3 regions of the Rummeliibacillus sp. NPDC094406 genome follow, and region 2 is predicted to be linked to each of the others. Evidence: predicted binding sites of a transcription regulator. Region 2 holds the regulator's gene; each other region holds the start of a gene.

Region 1 (3,294 bases), 420 kb from region 2:
TAACGACATGTCCATTGGCATTACGAGCCGCACGTCCAATTGTTTGAATTAGTGAACGTTCAGATCGTAAAAAACCTTCCTTATCTGCATCTAAAATTGTCACTAGCGAAACCTCTGGAATATCTAATCCCTCACGCAATAAATTGATACCAATTAAGACATCATACGTACCTATGCGTAATTCCCGAATGATTTCGATACGTTCTAACGTTTTAACTTCAGAGTGCAAATACTGAACTTTAATGCCTATTTCTTTTAAGTAATCGGTTAAATCCTCTGACATTTTCTTCGTTAAAGTCGTTACTAGTACACGTTCATTACGTTCTACGCGTAATTGAATTTCATCAATTAAGTTATCAATTTGTCCTTCAATTGGACGCACTTCAATTTCAGGATCCAATAAACCTGTCGGACGAATAATTTGTTCAACCGCTTCAGGTGTATGTTCCAGTTCATAAGGACCTGGTGTTGCCGAAACATAAATGGCGTTATGAATATGTTTCTCAAATTCTTCAAATTTTAACGGTCTATTATCAAGTGCAGATGGTAAACGGAAACCATGTTCTACTAAGACATTTTTTCGTGCTTGGTCACCGTTATACATCCCACGAATTTGTGGCAATGTAACATGACTTTCATCCACTATTAACAAAAAGTCTTCAGGGAAATAATCCAGCAAGGTGTATGGGGTTACTCCTGGTGGACGTAGGGTCATAGGACGTGAATAGTTTTCAATACCAGAGCAGAAGCCCATTTCTTTCATCATTTCTAAATCATAATTCGTTCGTTGTTCTAATCGTTGTGCTTCTAAAAGTTTATCTTCTGAGCGAAGCTGTTTTAATCTATCTTGCAATTCTTCTTCAATCATTTCGATTGCTTTTAACATTTTTTCCTCACGTGTTACGAAGTGAGAAGCTGGGAAGATTGCTATATGCTCACGTTCACCTAATATCTCGCCTGTGAGGGCATCAACTTCACGAATACGATCTACTTCATCACCAAAGAACTCAATACGAATACAGCGTTCATCACGAGATGCTGGGAAAATTTCAACCACATCTCCACGTACTCTAAACTTACCACGAGTAAAATTAATGTCGTTTCGTTCATATTGGATATCCACTAATTTTCGCAATAACTGATTACGCTCAATTTCCATACCAGTTCGAATGGATACAACCATTTCTCGATATTCCTCTGGATTACCTAAACCATAAATACAAGAAACAGATGCGATGATAATTACATCATCCCGTTCAAACAAAGAAGATGTTGCAGAATGTCGTAGCTTATCAATCTCGTCATTAATACTGGAGTCTTTTTCAATATAAGTATCTGTTTGTGGCACATACGCTTCTGGCTGATAGTAATCATAGTAACTAACAAAATACTCAACTGCATTATTTGGGAAAAATTCTTTGAATTCACTGTATAGTTGTCCTGCAAGTGTCTTATTATGAGCAATTACAAGTGTTGGCTTTTTTACTTCTTTAATCACATTAGAAACGGTGAATGTTTTTCCTGTTCCTGTTGCCCCAAGTAATGTTTGATGTTGCTTACCTTGTTTTACACCTTCAACAAGTTCTTGAATAGCGGTTGGTTGGTCTCCGCTGGGCTTGTAGGGTGAATGCAAATCAAATTCCTGCTCCATTATTTTGTCCTCCTCGTTCGTCGCAATCTAGTAGCTATATTTTAACATAGCTGTTAGAAAATATCGAGAAAAACGCGAACGTACGTTTTAGATAGTTGTAATAAAAAAACCGCTCTAATTGAACGGTATTTGATCTTCCGAATGAGTATAGTCCTCTACCATTTCTGTTAGCAATTTCTTGACTTGTACTCTTTTCAATATAAGTCATTTTAGTTGCTAGTCCTTGGGAGATTTTGCGAAAAAGATAAATTAAAAAAACAGTTGATTAAAAATTTTTTGGTCCAATCAAACTGCTCGTTTAGTCCAGGCAAACGATTAATTTTGCCAACGAAATGATCATTTTTGTCATTTTTCTATTCTAAATACTTTTTGATAGTATAGAAAAAACATCATGAATATGCAAATTTTTTACTTTCTCATAACATTTCAGGAAAGAAAGCGGGTGTTGTTATACACAATTTACACATTAATTTTTCACTATTGGTATCGTCATTCGAAACAATACTTTGATCGCAAAGGAGGAACTAAAATGAACTACAGAATGGTTAGTCTTTATGATTTTTGTTTGACGCCTAATATTTGTATGTTAAAACCTATGATAATTGATGGACATAATTACTCGTTAGTCTTGGAATTAGAAAAAAGATATGTAGTGCCATGTACAGTAACACGTTTGATGAATCGCATTTGTGCATCATTAGGAACTACTTTAGACGTCACTTTAAATTATTCCAATAGTATTTTTAGAGAGGTAAATGTAAATTCAAGTAAGGAAGAAAATATGATTAAACTTCCCATTGTTTTGTCTGTTCTTAATAAGCCGTATATTTTCTTTCCAACTGCATCTCCTAAAAAGAATCATAATACGTGGATTCTGTGGCAAAACTTTAGAGGGCATTCATTAATCGGTAAACAAGGTATAGGCCTACATTTTAAAAACGATGTGTATACAGAAGAGCAGATTAGTTTCACAACCCTTTCAAGACAGCAATACTATGCATCCATTTTATACTTCCGTCATATGGATAATATGCTACAGCAACACTATGCTGAAAGTGTACTTGCTACTGTTCGCAATGAGTTATTTCTTGTGCCTTAGCTAAATAATAAGACAGTAAATCTTCTACATGGTTCCGTAGCCGAATATTAGAATATCGCCGACAATCTTGTGCACGTTGACGTACGAAAATGTATTCCGAAAATAAATCGTCCCGCTCACCACGAAATACCTGTAACTGATTTTGACGTAAATAGCGTTTAGCCCCTGCTAATTCTTTTTGAACAAATGATATAGTCTGTTCGACCAATTTAATATATGGTTGTTTTAGTTTAAAAGTGCCTTGTTCAAACGCCTGACAGTCTCTTTGTAGAATTTGTAAAACCATTGGTAAGTAAATGACCTGTTCTAGCATTTGGATTGCTTCCTTTGATAAATTCAACATCATTCCACCTCCAAATTAAGAACAAATGTTCTGATTTAATTTTACAATGGAGTCACGCTTTTGACAAGTAAATAGGTATTGTAATATTTGGTAAATAAACTTTTAAAGGGGATATCCTAAAAGTAAAAAAGTACAATTCAAAAATTGATTTGAATTGTACTTTTTTGATGTTTGCAAATGGTTTTCCGTTTCTGGTGAACG
Region 2 (3,294 bases):
ATATTATAACCACCTTTCCAATATATAGTATAATAACAAATAGAAGGTATGGATAGATTTTTTTGAAAATGGAGTTCCTTCTATTATAATTGTTAAAATTAGTTTTCAGTGGATTGACCACAAAATGACCACAAAAGCCACAAAATGACCACGAATATGAAACAAGATAAAAAACAATAAATACACATTTGCGATAAAACAAGCATTTATGATATGTTAAATACAAGTAGATTATCCGTGTTTAATAAAATTTGAAATGGAAGGTTTAATATTTCTCGGACCAAAATAATTTATATATTGTATAAATCAGACCAAAATCAGACCAAAATGACACCATTTATTAAATATCGATATAGCTACAAAATCTATAAAATCAGCCATTAAACAATGATAAGTATCTATAAATAACCTTTGTTTATAATCCGTACGCAAGTACACCAATGGGAACGTGACCAATACATGAAAATGTATTAAGATATAAAGCGTTGGGGCTCTAAGCCTCAACGCTTTTTCTTTTTCCACGGGAATTTTACGATTAATGCATCTGGTATACAAGGAAAAATATTAATGGGAGTTTTAGGTGAGGGAAATAGCCGTATACTTGCAGAATTGGGAATTGGAACAATTTATGAAGCACGTATCATCGGTCGTATTTTAGAGCATGAAAAGTGTATAAAACGACCGTATTGCATTTTGATCAATCATACTTTTGGCGGTACCATTCAAGCTGTTCATATTGAATGCTTATCAAAAAATTATTTAGTCTTAAAACGTAAAAATCAAATAACGCAAAATAAAAAAGCATTCAAATCTATCTTATTAGAATAGATTTGGATACTTTTTCATATGATTGATTAGTGAACGTTACGATATAAACCAACCACTTTCCCAAGAACAGAGACACTTTCTACAATAATCGGGTCCATTGAAGAGTTTTCTGGTTGGAGTCGGAAAAAACCATCTTCTTTATAGAAGCGTTTTACAGTAGCTTCATTTTCTTCTGTCATAGCGACAATAACATCACCATTATTGGCTGTTGCTTGTTGTTTTACTATGACATAATCGCCGTCTAAAATACCGGCCTCGATCATAGATTCGCCCATGATTTCAAGCATGAAAATATGATCATCTGAAGTTCCATAATAGTTTGGAATAGGGAAATATTCTTCTATATTTTCAATAGCTGTAATCGGCAGACCAGCAGTAACTTTTCCAACTAGTGGAACATGCATTACACCTTGTTTTGAAATATTATCTTGATCCAAAATTTCTATTGCACGAGGTTTTGTTGGATCGCGACGAATAAGTCCTTTGCTTTCAAGTCTATTTAAATGTCCGTGGACAGTAGAACTTGATGCTAATCCTACAGCTTCGCCAATCTCTCGGACGGAAGGTGGGTATCCTTTTGAACGAACTTCTTCTTTAATAAATTCAAGTATATCTTCTTGTCTTTTCGATACTTTTTTCAATCCATTCACCTCTTATCTTAGTATTCTTCTAATTGTTAAATTTAGTATAGCATTACCGAACAAAAAATGCAAACGTAGGTTCGAAAAAGTGTTTGACAAAAAACAAGTGTTCGGTTTATATTGAGAACATACATTCCGAACAAACATTCGATGGAAGGAAGATTCATATGAACTGGGTTAATAGAAATCAAAATGCAGCATTACTAATCATATTCGTAACAATTGGTATGATCATTCTTTTTATATCAAATAGAGATACGACAAAATATACTAATATTGAAATACAAGAAGGAGATACACTATGGGCATTATCCGATCAATACAAAGGTGATTTATCAAATGACGAGTGGGTACGCTTAGTGAAAAATGAAAACAATATGTTTGACGATAAAATAATAGCTGGTCATACTTTAATTATTCCAGATTATAAAAAATCAATTTCAAAAGATGAAGGAATAGAATTGGCGAGTGACAGAAAATGATGAATAATAAGGCAGTATTGTATTGTCGTGTAAGCACAGAAAAGGAAACACAAGATACATCAATAGAAAGACAAGAGATTGAACTAAGAGACTTTGCAAAATCAGAAGGATATGAAGTAGCAGAAGTATTTACGGACAGACATAGTGGTTATGATATTGATCGTGAAGGTTTATTAGATTTACTAGAGTTTATGAAGGAATATCACATTTTCACCTTATTTGTTCAAGATGAGACACGTTTAGGACGTGGTAATGGACGAATGGCCGTTTTGCATTTATTGCAAAAGATGAATGTTGATATATTTACCTTAAGTGATTCCGGCAATATTAAGTTGAATGATATGGATACTATGTTGCTTGAAATTTTAGCTCTTGTAGAGGAGTATCAACGAAAATTACATAATGCGAAAATACGCCGAGGTATGAAAAGAGCTGTTCAAAATGGATACAGACCCGAAAATAATTTGAAGGATCGAGGTAATCCGGAAGGCAGAGACCGGATAGATGTGCCTATTGAACAAATAATTAGCTTAAGACAAAAAGGCATGACCTTTGAAGAAATAACTTCAACTTTAAATGGCTTAGGTTTTCAAATTAGTAAAGCAACTGTTCACAGACGTTTTAAAGAATATGAAGAAGAACAGGATAAATAAGTTTTCAGTTCATTTAATATTTCACAATGTTTAATATCTACCATTAAGAAAAGGCGTTCTTAAATTTGATTGATATTCGAAAGGAATTGTTATTGTGCCAGAGATTACACAAAGCGTAAGAAAGCTTTGTGCACTTAATGCTAGCGCTTTAGAGAAAAATTCGACAATATCCAATAACATAGCTTTAAGAAAAAGCAGTTGTATTCCATGCTATGGAGTACAACTGTTTTTTATCATCGAAAGACTTTCTTCATATAAGATGTCTAATCCTACCTTTAAATTATCTAATGATGCATATGAGTAGGACATTCTAATGTGATTTGTATCTTCTGCATCATAGATGAAACCAGGATTAATCAGTACATTTCTTTTTAGAAGTTTTAAGAAAAAATCTTTTGTCACAATAGATTCATTAAATCTTAGCCAAATATAAAATCCCCCTTGAGGACTTTCCCATGTAGCGATCGAGCTGAATTGTTCAGTAAGAATATTTTCAACAAATTTAGCACGAACCTTTAAATGATCTCGTAGTTCGATTAAATGATTCTCATATAAATCTGATGCAAGCCAATATGTAACAATCTCTTGTGAAATCGCGCTTGATCCATTTATTTGGGTGACTGCTGTTTATCTACTCATAAGTCTGTTTTAATCTCCAGCCATTTGTCGGGAATGATCGCTTGAGAAAGA
Region 3 (3,294 bases), on a different contig from region 2:
CCTAAAATTTTTAGCTCTCCTTGTTGCCAACTAAATTCATCAAAATCTTTCACGATAAATGTATTTGGGATTAGTTCTTTAACTTCATTCAGCATATTTTCAATATCTTGTGGGAAAAATCGAGCACTTAAATGATTGATCAATAGATTTTGGGCTCCTGATATCCGCGCTACATTTGCTGCATCAATATTCGTGGAATGTCCATAATTAGCAGCTAAATCTTCTGTGGTATGATCAAAAGTTGCTTCATGAATGACGATATCTGCATTATGGCTTAGTGTAATAGCATTCTCACAATAGCGTGTATCACCTAAAATTGCGACTGTAAATCCACTTTTCGGTGATTCTGTGACTTCTTCACTGCGGATAATTGTACCGTCATCTAATGTTACATCCATGCCATTTTTTAATTTCCCTAATAATGGACCTTTTGGAACACCAAATGCTCTAGCCTTTTCAATTTGTAAAGCGCCTGGTAATGGCTTTTGTTCAAGACGATAGCCAAAGCATGGGACAACATGTTGCAGAGGCATTGCTGTCACTTTAAAATCTTCATCTTCAAAGATGACTCCTTCTTCAACTTCAACAAATTCGATTGTATAGTTTAGATGTGTTTGTGATGTTTGTAAGGTAAGTTGAATCCATTCTTTCAATCCTTTAGGTCCATAAATTGTTAATGGCTTTTCCCCACCTAAAAATGAGCGAGAGCCTAGTAAACCCGGTAATCCGTATATATGATCCCCATGTAAATGTGTGATAAAAATTTTTTCTAATTTTCGAGGTTTGATTGTTGTATGTAAAATTTGATGTTGTGTTGCTTCTCCACAATCAAATAACCATATTGTGCCTCTCTCATCTAATAATTTTAGAGCTAATGAGCTTGTATTTCGCGATTTAGAAGGCATCCCTGCACCTGTACCTAAAAATTGAATATGCAATTGTTCTCCTCCTAACGTTTATGATCATCCAAAAAATCTTTGCTAAAACTTGTTTGTGATTCGTAAGTTTTTTTCTTCACATCTTTGATCCCTTTTGTAATAATATCTTTGCCAAATTTGTGTTGTAATTGTTCAACAATTTTCAATACTGGCTCTTCTTTTACGTATTTTTCAAAAGTAAAGATGGATAATTGCTCCGCTGTTTCTTTTTTGTCCGCAACATTGCTGACGGTTACGCCAAGTAATCGCACTGGTGAACCATTCCAATGCTTTTCGGTTAGAGTTATTGCAATTGATTCAATCTCTTCTTTTTTATAAATTGCATTTGAAATTGTTTTACTTCTACTGCTATTATGCCAATCTGCATCACGAATCATAATTGAAACAGTATGCCCTGCTAGATTTTTTGCATCCAATCGTTTTGCTACTTTTTCGCAAAGCTTTTGAATTGCACTTTCCAACTCTGAAAATTCAACCAAATCAACCGGAAAAGTCATCGAATTTCCAATCGATTTTGTATCATATATTGAGTTTGGATCAACATCCCGATGATCGATACCATTTGCACGATTTTTTAGGCGAAGTCCATTTTTTCCAAGATTCGATTTGATTACATAATCCTCTATATTTGCAAGGTTCCCAATTGTGAGAACTCCTATTCCCTCAAGTTTTTTTGCCGTACTTTCCCCTACTCCATGCATTTCAATAACCGGTAAATGCCATAGTATTTTCGAAACATCTCTTTTTCTTAGAATTGTAATACCCATTGGCTTTTTCATATCAGAAGCAGTTTTTGCAAGGAATTTATTTGGGGCAATACCTATAGAGCAAGGTAAATCTAATTCGCTTAAAATACGAGTTTGGATTGATTCTGCAAGTTCAATTGCTTCTTCTCCATGTACAATATCTGATACATCCATATAACCTTCATCGATGGAAACAGGTTCAACAAGATCCGTATATGTGCGTAATATTGCGAACATTGCCTTTGAAGCATTACGATAGCGTTCAAAATTTGGCGCCATAAGGATAAGTTCTGGACATTTACGTTTTGCTTCCCAAACAGCCATCGTTGTATAAACGCCCTTTGCCCTTGCCTCATAAGAACAAGTGACAAGAATCCCCCTGCGTTCTTTTGGATTTCCTGCAATAGCAAGTGCCTTTCCCTTCAGCTCGGGATTATGTGCCTGTTCAACTGAAGCATAAAAACAGTTCATATCAATATGAAATAAAATTCTCCCTTGAGCAGCCATATCTTCCCCTCCCCTAATCGACCAAACGTTCTCCTTTAGTATAACAAAAATATTCGTAAGACTAAATATTCAATAATTCCATAGAAATTAAAAAAGTATTGCTAACTTACAGTAATATCCATTAAAATATTAAGAATATTTCGAAAGGTGGTAAATATATATGTTAGAAGTCTCTGATGATCTTATTTTAAGACCTGTAAATCCACAAGATGCAAAGGCATTATTTTCATTAACAGAAAAGGATCGAGCATATTTAAGAGAATGGCTTCCATGGGTGGATGGCACAAAGACGGTAGAAGATACACTAAACTATATTACTTTTAGTCAAAAAGGTGAAAAAGATGGAACATTATTAAACTTGGCTATTGTTTGGAAAGGAAAGGTCGTTGGAATCACCGGTTTCAACAACATTGATCGTATAAACCGTTTCGCTGCTATAGGCTATTGGTTAGGTAGCGAATATCAAGGAAATGGGATCATGACAAAAGCCGTTCATGCTTTAACTGAATACGCTTTTAAAGAACTGTTCATGAATAAAGTTGAAATACGTGCTGCCATTGAAAATAAAAAAAGTAGAAGTATCCCTGAACGGCTAGGCTATGTTCATGAAGGTACACTTCGGAGCAATGAATGGCTTTATGACCATTATGTTGACCATGCGGTTTATGGAATATTGGCTGATGAATGGCATAAATAATGCACCTAAGTTTTGAGTAATTATGAAAATGATTCAAATACATTATCCAATAACTTTTTCATATTATTTCAATCCAATATATACCATATCATTCCATTTAAGTTATACTATATTTATCGTTCAAGTCATTTTTTTCTACTTAATGGGGGTGTTTTTATGAATCGTCACCATGCAGGGATCATTGTGGGGGCTGTTTTATTTTTAGTAGTTGCAATGGGAATTGGTCGTTTTTCGTTTACACCAATTTTACCTTTTCTACGTGAAGCTGAGGGATTGTCTGTTGAAAAAGGTGGATGGTTAGCTTCAGCAAATTATATTGGTTATTTTGTAGGTGCTTTATGGGCAGGCTTTATCGTAAAAAATCAGAAAAAAAAGCTTTACATGAATGGTTGGATTTGTGTTATTT

What was found. The regulator LexA, encoded in region 2, represses DNA repair genes until DNA is damaged. The targets are predictions, from matches to a motif close to CGAACATATGTTCG.
Region 1: uvrB (excinuclease ABC subunit UvrB) is a predicted target of LexA. The motif match lies at 1,727-1,740, and genes of this name have one in related genera.
Region 3: ACIQ4I_RS08775 (DNA polymerase IV) is a predicted target of LexA. The motif match lies at 2,210-2,223, and genes of this name have one in related genera.

The regions. Positions count from the first base shown of each region.
Region 1 is NZ_JBIWGZ010000002.1:563,195-566,488, forward strand. Features, by position in the region: gene uvrB (excinuclease ABC subunit UvrB) at 1-1,651, opposite strand, end outside; gene ACIQ4I_RS07535 (competence protein ComK) at 2,181-2,750, shown strand; gene ACIQ4I_RS07540 (YhjD family protein) at 2,716-3,093, opposite strand.
Region 2 is NZ_JBIWGZ010000002.1:139,326-142,619, reverse strand. Features, by position in the region: gene ACIQ4I_RS05435 (hypothetical protein) at 1-1, opposite strand, end outside; gene ACIQ4I_RS05430 (hypothetical protein) at 568-828, shown strand; gene lexA (transcriptional repressor LexA) at 855-1,469, opposite strand; gene yneA (cell division suppressor protein YneA) at 1,637-1,951, shown strand; gene ACIQ4I_RS05415 (YneB family resolvase-like protein) at 1,948-2,604, shown strand; gene ACIQ4I_RS05410 (aminotransferase-like domain-containing protein) at 2,815-3,198, opposite strand.
Region 3 is NZ_JBIWGZ010000003.1:81,727-85,020, forward strand. Features, by position in the region: gene rnz (ribonuclease Z) at 1-938, opposite strand, end outside; gene ACIQ4I_RS08775 (DNA polymerase IV) at 950-2,191, opposite strand; gene ACIQ4I_RS08780 (GNAT family N-acetyltransferase) at 2,352-2,888, shown strand; gene ACIQ4I_RS08785 (YbfB/YjiJ family MFS transporter) at 3,045-3,294, shown strand, end outside.